One region of the Streptomyces rectiviolaceus genome, then DNA from elsewhere that is predicted to be linked to it. Evidence: riboswitches for the same ligand, from Rfam matches in the RefSeq annotation. Region 1 holds a riboswitch; the other holds the start of a gene.

The links. A riboswitch is a leader RNA that binds a small molecule or an ion and turns the genes downstream of it on or off. The one in region 1 is predicted to bind glycine.
Region 2: it holds a riboswitch for glycine, as region 1 does, so the genes downstream of both, gcvP (aminomethyl-transferring glycine dehydrogenase) here and gcvT (glycine cleavage system aminomethyltransferase GcvT) in region 1, are expected to answer to the same signal.

What each region holds. Positions count from the first base shown of each region.
Region 1 covers NZ_BAAAUG010000078.1:59,634-64,237, forward strand. The annotation lists gene ABD378_RS22735 (enhanced serine sensitivity protein SseB) at 88-891, opposite strand; gene ABD378_RS22740 (AAA family ATPase) at 975-1,661, opposite strand; glycine riboswitch at 1,803-1,917, shown strand; glycine riboswitch at 1,918-2,029, shown strand; gene gcvT (glycine cleavage system aminomethyltransferase GcvT) at 2,065-3,189, shown strand; gene gcvH (glycine cleavage system protein GcvH) at 3,279-3,656, shown strand; gene glyA (serine hydroxymethyltransferase) at 3,687-4,604, shown strand, end outside.
Region 2 covers NZ_BAAAUG010000192.1:26,163-30,766, reverse strand. The annotation lists gene ABD378_RS39625 (DNA polymerase IV) at 1-1,005, shown strand, start outside; gene ABD378_RS39620 (PRC-barrel domain-containing protein) at 1,049-1,426, opposite strand; glycine riboswitch at 1,571-1,668, shown strand; gene gcvP (aminomethyl-transferring glycine dehydrogenase) at 1,878-4,604, shown strand, end outside.

The DNA of each region.
Region 1 (4,604 bases):
TGGCCCCGGGTCATGAAACCAGCTTAAGCGGCGATCCTGACACCGACTTGACGTACGGCACCCTCACACACGTACCTGCACATGTCCTTACACATGTCCGTGCCCGTGCCCCGGGCTCTGGCCGAAGAAGGGCCGCACCCGCTCGCGCATCCAGTCACCGACCGGGTCCTGGGCCACGTCGAGCAGCACCAGGTTCACCGGCCAGGCCACCGGTGCCTGGCCGAGAGCCCGGCCCACGGCCTCCATCGGCAGCTCGCGCGCGTTGCCCTCCCAGGAGGTCAGTTCGACGCCGATGAACAGCGACGGGTCCTCGCCCTCGACGCTCGCCAGGCAGCGGCGGGCGCTCAGGACGACCCCGGTGGCCTCGAACTCGCGGGCGGCGGCGGAGAGGAAGTCCACCGGGTCCTGCTGCCAGTCCGGTTCGAAGAGGCGTACGCGTCCGCCGGTCGCGGGCCCGTCGAGCGGGGTGCGCCCGGCCCGGCAGAGCTCGGCGACGGCAGGGGGCGGCAGCGGTACGCCGACCGTGCCGTCCGGGTTGACCGCGATGCCCATCTGCGGGGGGAGGCCGCGCGCGAACTCCACGGCGGGCGCCACCGTGCAGCCCATCCGGCCGCCGGTGGCCTGCTGGAACTGCTGCTCGGAGCTGAAGACGGGGACGTACGCCTGTCCTTCGATCTCCAGCGTGGGCAGGTCGAGGGTGCCGCTGTCCGGTGCCCCGCCGTTCGGCAGCGGGACCCAGAGGTGGCTGCGGCCGAGCACCTCGACGATGCGGGCCCCCGCGGACGCCTGAGGTGCGCCGGGCGTGCCCAGGGATGCCGCGAGCACCTCTTCGAGTTCGTTGCCCGGCCATCCTCCATAGGGATGGGCGTGTGCCTGCGCCGGAATGTTCATCTGTCTGTCCAACCCCTGCTCTGTCCCGCTCCGCCTGCGGCACGACCCTAACGTGACGGGCGGCCCCCGACGCGGCGGGCGGCTCAGTCCCCGAAGCCGATCCCCCGCAGCACGCCGGCCGCCGTCCGGTCGAGCAGCACCGCCGAGCCGCAGCCGCGCGGCAGATCGCCCCGCTCGGCGGCGCCCACCAGACGGGCGACCGTCCTGCGGTGGCGCGCGAAGGCGTACCGCGACACGCCGCGGCCGCGCGAGAGCTGGCCCTCTATGGCGGTGTCCGGCGGCACGTCCAGCAGCAGCAGGTGCAGCGTCGTGCCGCGCCGCACGGCCTCGCGGGCCAGCCAGCGGCGCACCCACGCCTGGGTGCCGCAGTCGTGCACCACGACACTCTCGCCGGAGCGCAGGGCCCTGCGCAGGCCCGCGTAGTGCGCGAGGCGGACCAGGGGGCGGTACACCGCGTACGGCAGCAGGGTCGGCATGCGCCGGGCCCAGCGGTCGCGGGTGTCCTGCGAGTCGATGCGCGGGCCCGCGACGGCTCTGCGCATCAGCGTGGACTTGCCGCTGCCCGGCAGCCCGGAGACGACGATCAGGTCGCCTTCGCCGAACGTGAGCCGGTGCGGACTGTGGCCGGTCCGCTGCCGCAGGTCGCGGACGACGGCCGCCGGCAGGGGGCCGCAGCTCTCCCTGGTGGGGGCGGCGGCCTGTTTGGGCAGGGCCACCCCTGTGTTGGTCGCGTAGACGCTCGTCCTGCGCACCGTGATCGGCCTCCCCATAGCGGTCACGTACCTGCTTACCGCAGCTTCCCCGGCAAGTGTAAAGAGAAGGTAATGCGGCACAAGGGCATTACTCGACTGGCACTGCCCTGTGACGGAGCCCCGTGCAATGATGTGCGCGCAAACTCCATACAGGCCGTTTGAATCCGCGCGGGAGAGTTCCCGGTGAACCGTCGTACGACATGACGACGCACCGGGGCGCCGAAGGAGCAAGTCCCTCCCTTGAATCTCTCAGGCCCCGTACCGCGCGGGCGAGGCACATCTGAAAAGCGGGCCGCCCACGCGGCTCCACCCAAGGTGCAAGTCATGACCCCTTATACGGACGGGTCGTGGTGAACCTCTCAGGTTCCGATGACAGATGGGGAGGATCGACCTCGCCCGTCATGCCCTGGGAGTTCCACGTATGAGTACCGCCCCCCGTCTGACCGCCCTCGACGCCGTGCACCGTGCGCTCGGCGCGACGATGACCGACTTCGCGGGCTGGGACATGCCGCTCCGCTACGCCAGCGAGCGCGACGAGCACATCGCCGTCCGCACCAAGGCCGGTCTCTTCGACCTCTCCCACATGGGCGAGATCACGGTCACAGGCCCTGAAGCCGTGAACTTCCTGAACTTCTCGCTGGTCGGCAACATCGGCTCCGTCGGCGTCGGCCGCGCCCGCTACACGATGATCTGTGCCGAGGACGGCGGCATCCTGGACGACCTGATCGTCTACCGCCTCGGCGAGACCGAGTACATGATTGTCGCCAACGCCTCGAACGCGCAGGTAGTGCTCGACGCGCTCACCGCCCGCGCCGACAGCTTCGACGCCGAGGTCCGCGACGACCGCGACGCGTACGCCCTGCTCGCCGTCCAGGGCCCCGAGTCCCCCGGCATCCTGAAGTCACTCACGGACGCCGACCTGGACGGCCTGAAGTACTACGCGGGCCTGCCGGGCACCGTCGCGGGCGTCCCCGCGCTGATCGCCCGCACGGGCTACACCGGCGAGGACGGCTTCGAGCTCTTCGTCGCGCCCGGTGACGCCGAGAAGCTGTGGGGTGCGCTGATGGAGGCGGGCGAGCCCGTCGGTCTGGTCCCGGCCGGGCTCTCCTGCCGCGACACGCTGCGCCTTGAGGCGGGCATGCCGCTGTACGGGCACGAGCTGACCGCGGAGCTGACGCCCTTCGACGCCGGTCTCGGCCGGGTCGTGAAGTTCGAGAAGACCTCGCAGTCCGACACCTTCGTGGGGCGCGAGGCGCTCGCGGCCGCCGCCGAGCGCGCCGAGACCGCTCCCCCGCGCAAGCTGGTGGGCCTGATCGCTTCCGGCCGCCGCATTCCGCGGGCGGGCTTCTCCGTGGTCGCCGACGGCAAGATCATCGGCGAGGTCACCTCTGGTGCGCCCTCCCCGACGCTGGGCAAGCCGATCGCCATCGCGTACGTCGACGCGGCGCACGCGACCCCCGGGACCAAGGGTGTCGGCGTGGACATCCGGGGCACGCACGAGCCGTACGAGGTCGTGGCGCTGCCGTTCTACAAGCGCCAGAAGTGACACTTCCGCCCCAGTGGTAACCCGGAAGTGACCCCACGCACATCTTTCTCGTTCCGCAGCACCCACCCGCGTACAGGAGAATTCAGGTCATGAGCAACCCCCAGCAGCTGCGTTACAGCAAGGAGCACGAGTGGCTCTCGGCCACCGAGGACGGTGTGGCGACGGTCGGCATCACGGAGCACGCGGCCAACGCGCTCGGTGACGTCGTCTACGCGGACCTTCCCGAGGCCGGCGCCGCGGTGACCGCGGGCGAGACCTGCGGCGAGCTCGAGTCGACGAAGTCGGTCAGCGACCTGTACTCGCCGGTGAGCGGCGAGGTCGTCGAGTCGAACCAGGACGTCGTGGACGACCCGTCGAAGGTCAACTCCGCCCCGTTCGAGGGTGGTTGGCTCTTCAAGGTACGGATCACGGAGGAGCCGAAGGACCTGCTCTCCGCGGACGAGTACACCGAGTTCTCCGGCAGCTGAAGCCCCCCGAAGACCCTTAGGGACCACCTGATGTCGCTTCTCAACACCCCTCTCCACGAGCTGGACCCGGACGTCGCCGCCGCCGTCGACGCCGAGCTCCACCGTCAGCAGTCCACCCTGGAAATGATCGCCTCGGAGAACTTCGCTCCGGTCGCGGTCATGGAGGCCCAGGGCACGGTCCTCACCAACAAGTACGCCGAGGGCTACCCCGGCCGCCGCTACTACGGCGGCTGCGAGCACGTCGACGTCACCGAGCAGATCGCGATCGACCGGATCAAGGACCTGTTCGGCGCCGAGTACGCCAACGTCCAGCCGCACTCCGGCGCCTCCGCCAACCAGGCCGCCCTCTTCGCGATCGCCAAGCCCGGCGACACGATCCTCGGCCTTGACCTGGCGCACGGCGGCCACCTCACCCACGGCATGCGCCTGAACTTCTCCGGCAAGCAGTTCAACGTGGTCGCGTACCACGTCGACGAGGCCGGTCTTGTGGACATGGCCGAGGTCGAGCGCCTGGCCAAGGAGAACAGCCCGAAGGTGATCATCGCGGGCTGGTCCGCCTACCCGCGCCAGCTGGACTTCGCCGAGTTCCGCCGGATCGCCGACGAGGTCGGCGCCTACCTGTGGGTCGACATGGCGCACTTCGCCGGGCTCGTCGCCGCAGGGCTGCACCCGAACCCGGTGCCGTACGCGGACGTGGTGACCTCCACCACGCACAAGACGCTCGGCGGCCCGCGCGGCGGCGTCATCCTGGCCCGCAGCAAGGAGTTCGCGAAGAAGCTGAACTCCGCGGTCTTCCCCGGCTTCCAGGGCGGCCCCCTGGAGCACGTGATCGCGGCCAAGGCCGTCTCCTTCAAGGTCGCGGCCTCCGAGGAGTTCAAGGAGCGCCAGCAGCGCACCCTGGACGGCGCCCGCATCCTGGCCGAGCGCCTGGTGCAGGACGACGCGAAG
Region 2 (4,604 bases), on a different contig from region 1:
CTCGCCGCGTCCAAGATGCTGGCGAAGATCGCTTCGGAGGAGGCCAAGCCGGACGGCCTGCGCCTGATAGAGCCGGGGACCGAGCGGGACCTGCTCGCGCCGATGTCGGTGCGGATTCTGCCCGGTGTGGGTCCTGCCACCGGGGACCATCTGCGGCGGGGCGGGATCACGACGGTGGGGGAGATCGCCGGGGCGGGCGAGGACGAGCTCGTACGGCTGCTCGGGAAGTCGCACGGGAGCGCGCTGTACGCGATGGCCCTTGCGCGGGACGAGCGGCCCGTGGTGGCGGAGCGGGAGTCCAAGTCGGTCAGCGTCGAGGACACGTACGACGTGGACATCCACGACCGGGTACGGGTCAGGGGCGAGGTCGCGCGGCTCGCCGAGCGGTGTGTGGAGCGGTTGCGGGCGGCGGGGCACTCGGGGCGGACCATCGTCCTGAAGGTGCGGCGGTTCGACTTCTCGACCCTGACGCGCTCCGAGACGCTGCGTGGGCCGACGGACGACCCCGGGGTGGTGCGGGAGGCCGCCGCGCGGTTGCTGGAGTCCGTGGACACCACCGGAGGCGTGCGGCTCCTCGGGGTGGGCGTCACGGGGCTCGCCGACTACACGCAGGAGGACCTCTTCGCGCAGGCCCAGGCCCAGGCGCAGGCCGAAGCCGTGGAGGCCCTGGAGGCGCGGCGAGAGGCCGAGGAGGAGCGGGCCGAGGAGGAGCGGGCCGGGAAGGAGCGGGCCGGGGAGGCCGCGGAGGAACCCGTGGGCGAGACGGTGACGGAGCCGGTCGTTCCGGCCGAGCGGCGGTGGGCCGCCGGGCACGATGTGCGGCATGCCGAGTACGGGCACGGGTGGGTGCAGGGCAGTGGCCTCGGGCGCGTCACGGTTCGCTTCGAGACGCCGGAGTCGTCGGCGCCGGGGCGGGTGCGGACGTTCCGTACGGATGATCCGGCGCTCGAGCCCGCGGAGCCCTTGCCGTTGGTGGCATCTCCTGAGGAGCTGGAGCCGCGGTGAGGTCGGTGGCTGCCGCTGTGGTCACCAGGGCGTCCTGCGAGCGTCAGGTGCCGTCCTGGCCTGCGATGTTGCCGAAGTCCTGGTCCGGCGGCGGTGGCTCCGGGGGCGTGATGTCCAGGCCGTAGTGGTGGTAGAGCTGCAGTTCCTGTTCGGGGGAGAGATGGCGGCCCACGCCGAAATCGGGGGCGTCCTTGATCAGGGAGCGCTCGAAGGGGATGCGCAGGGTGCCGTCTTTCGTGAGCTCGCTGGGCTCCAGGGGGACGAACGCGTCCCGGCTGAACAGGCCGGTGCGTATGGCCGCCCACTCAGGGGCGCCGGTGGCGTCGTCGAGATAGACCTCGTCGATCGTGCCGATCTTGGCCCCGCTCCGGTCGAACGCCTTCCGGCCGATCAGGTTGCGCGGATCGATATCGGTCTGCACGGGCCCTCCAACTGGTCGAGGCTTGTCGAAGTGGGGCGTAACTCATCCTTGTTCGTTCGTAATCACTACGAAAGAGCACTTCGGGGCAGGCGGCCACTCGAGGGATCGGCCGCAGTCCTCGCTGGTAGGCTGGCGCATGGCTGCTGACCCCGTGCGGGAGAGCTCTCCGGTGGAGACACCGGAGGCGCCGAAGGAGCAACTCCTCCCCGGAATCTCTCAGGCCCCTGTACCGCACGGACGAGGTCACTCTGGAAAGTAGGGCGGGCGTCGGGCGGGCACGTTCGGAACCCTTCCTCACCGACGGTGAAAGCCGGTGCGTCGCCCTGTCACGGGGCGTGGACCGGTGAAACTCTCAGGTTGAGATGACAGAGGGGGAGGCCGTCCGGGTACCCGCGCCGTGGTGCCCCTCGCAGGTCGCGTCAGACCAGCGTCAGACCAGGAGGCCTCCGCTATGACCGCCACCCCTCGCATCCCGCTCTCCCAGCTCGAGCAGGGCATTCCCTTCGAGCAGCGCCACATCGGTCCCGATGTGGAAGCACGGGCCAAGATGCTCGCGCACGTCGGATACGGCTCGCTCGACGAGCTGACCGCCGCCGCCGTGCCGGATGTGATCAAGAACGCCGAGGCGCTGAACCTGCCGGGAGCGCGTACCGAGGCCGAGGTCCTGGCCGAGCTGCGCTCCCTCGCTGACCGTAACCAAGTTCTTGATTCCATGATCGGGCTCGGTTACTACGGGACCTTCACTCCGCCGGTGATCCTGCGGAACGTCATGGAGAACCCGGCGTGGTACACCGCTTACACGCCGTATCAGCCCGAGATCTCCCAGGGTCGGCTCGAGGCGCTGCTCAACTTCCAGACCGTCGTCGCCGAGCTGACCGGGCTGCCCACCTCCGGTGCCTCGCTGCTCGACGAGGGGACCGCCGCCGCCGAGGCCATGGCCCTGTCGCGGCGCATGGGCAAGGTCAAGGACGGTGCCTTCCTCGTCGACTCCGACGCCCTGCCGCAGACGATCGCCGTCATCCAGACCCGCGCCGAGCCGGCCGGTGTCGAGGTCGTCGTCGCCGATCTGAGCGAGGGCATCCCGGCCGAGGTCGCCGAGCGCGGTGTCGTCGGCGTACTGATCCAATACCCCGGCGCCTCCGGTGCCGTACGCGACATCAAGCCCCTCATCGAGCAGGCGCACGAGATCGGTGCCATCGTCTCCGTCGCCGCGGACCTGCTGGCCCTGACGCTGCTCACCTCGCCCGGTGAGCTGGGCGCCGACATCGCCGTGGGCACCACTCAGCGCTTCGGCGTCCCGATGGGCTTCGGCGGCCCGCACGCCGGTTACATGGCGGTGCGCGAGAAGTTCGCGCGCAGCCTGCCGGGGCGGCTCGTCGGTGTCTCCGTGGACGCGGACGGCAACAAGGCCTACCGGCTCGCGCTGCAGACCCGTGAGCAGCACATCCGCCGCGAGAAGGCCACCAGCAACATCTGTACCGCTCAGGTGCTGCTCGCCGTGATGGCCGGAATGTACGCGGTCTACCACGGACCCGAGGGCCTCAAGACCATCGCGCGGCGCACCCACCGCTACGCGACCGTGCTCGCCGCGGGGCTCACCGCCGGCGGGGTCGAGGTCGTGCACGGCGCGTACTTCGACACCCTGACCGTGCGGGTGCCCGGCAAGGCCGATGAGCTCGTCTCCGCGGCCCGCGAGGGTGGCGTCAACATCCACCAGATCGACGCCGACCACGTCTCCCTGGCCTGCGACGAGACCACCACGCGCAGGCAACTGACCGCGATCTGGACCGCGTTCGGGGTCAAGGCCGACATCGAGGCGCTGGACGCGGAGACCGAGGACACGCTCCCCGGCGGCCTGCTGCGCTCCGACGACTACCTCACGCACCCCGTCTTCCACCAGTACCGCTCCGAGACCGCCATGCTGCGATACCTGCGCAAGCTGGCCGACCGTGACTACGCGCTCGACCGCGGGATGATCCCGCTGGGCTCCTGCACCATGAAGCTCAACGCGACCACGGAGATGGAGCCGGTCACCTGGCCCGAGTTCGGGCAGCTGCACCCCTTCGCGCCCGCCCAGCAGGCCCAGGGATATCTGACGCTCATCCGTGAGCTGGAGGAGCGGCTCGCCGAGGTCACCGGATACGACAAGGTCTCGCTGCAGCCCAACGCGGGTTCGCAGGGCGAGCTTGCCGGACTGCTCGCCGTGCGCGGCTACCACCGCGCCAACGGCGACGAGCAGCGCACCGTCTGCCTCATCCCGTCCTCGGCGCACGGCACCAACGCCGCGAGCGCCGTGATGGCCGGAATGAAGGTCGTCGTCGTGAAGACCAGCGACGACGGCGAGATCGACATCGAGGACCTGCGCGCCAAGATCGAGAAGCACCGCGAAGAGCTGTCCGTGCTCATGATCACCTACCCGTCCACGCACGGGGTGTTCGAGGAGCACGTCGCGGACATCTGCGCACAGGTGCACGAGGCGGGCGGCCAGGTCTACGTCGACGGGGCGAACCTCAACGCCCTGGTGGGTCTCGCCCAGCCGGGCAAGTTCGGCGGCGACGTCTCGCACCTGAACCTGCACAAGACCTTCTGCATCCCGCACGGCGGCGGTGGCCCCGGCGTCGGCCCGGTCGGTGTGCGCGAGCACCTCGCGCCGTACCTGCCCAACCACCCGCTGCAGCCCGCCGCGGGCCCCGAGACGGGCGTCGGTCCGATCTCCGCGGCGCCGTGGGGATCGGCCGGAATCCTGCCTATCTCCTGGGCGTACGTACGCCTCATGGGCGGTGAGGGCCTCAAGCGCGCCACGCAGGTCGCCGTGCTCTCCGCGAACTACATCGCCAAGCGCCTCGAGCCGCACTACCCGGTGCTCTACACCGGCCCCGGCGGGCTCGTCGCGCACGAGTGCATCATCGATCTGCGCCCGATGAGCAAGGCGACCGGTGTCAGTGTCGACGACATCGCCAAGCGGCTCATCGACTACGGCTTCCACGCGCCGACCATGTCGTTCCCGGTCGCGGGGACCCTGATGATCGAGCCGACCGAGAGCGAGGACCTGGTCGAGATCGACCGGTTCTGCGAGGCGATGATCAGCATTCGCGCGGAGATCGAGAAGGTCGGCGGCGAGTGGACCGCCGAGGACAACCCGCTGCGGAACGCGCCGCACACCGCTGCCGCGCTCGGC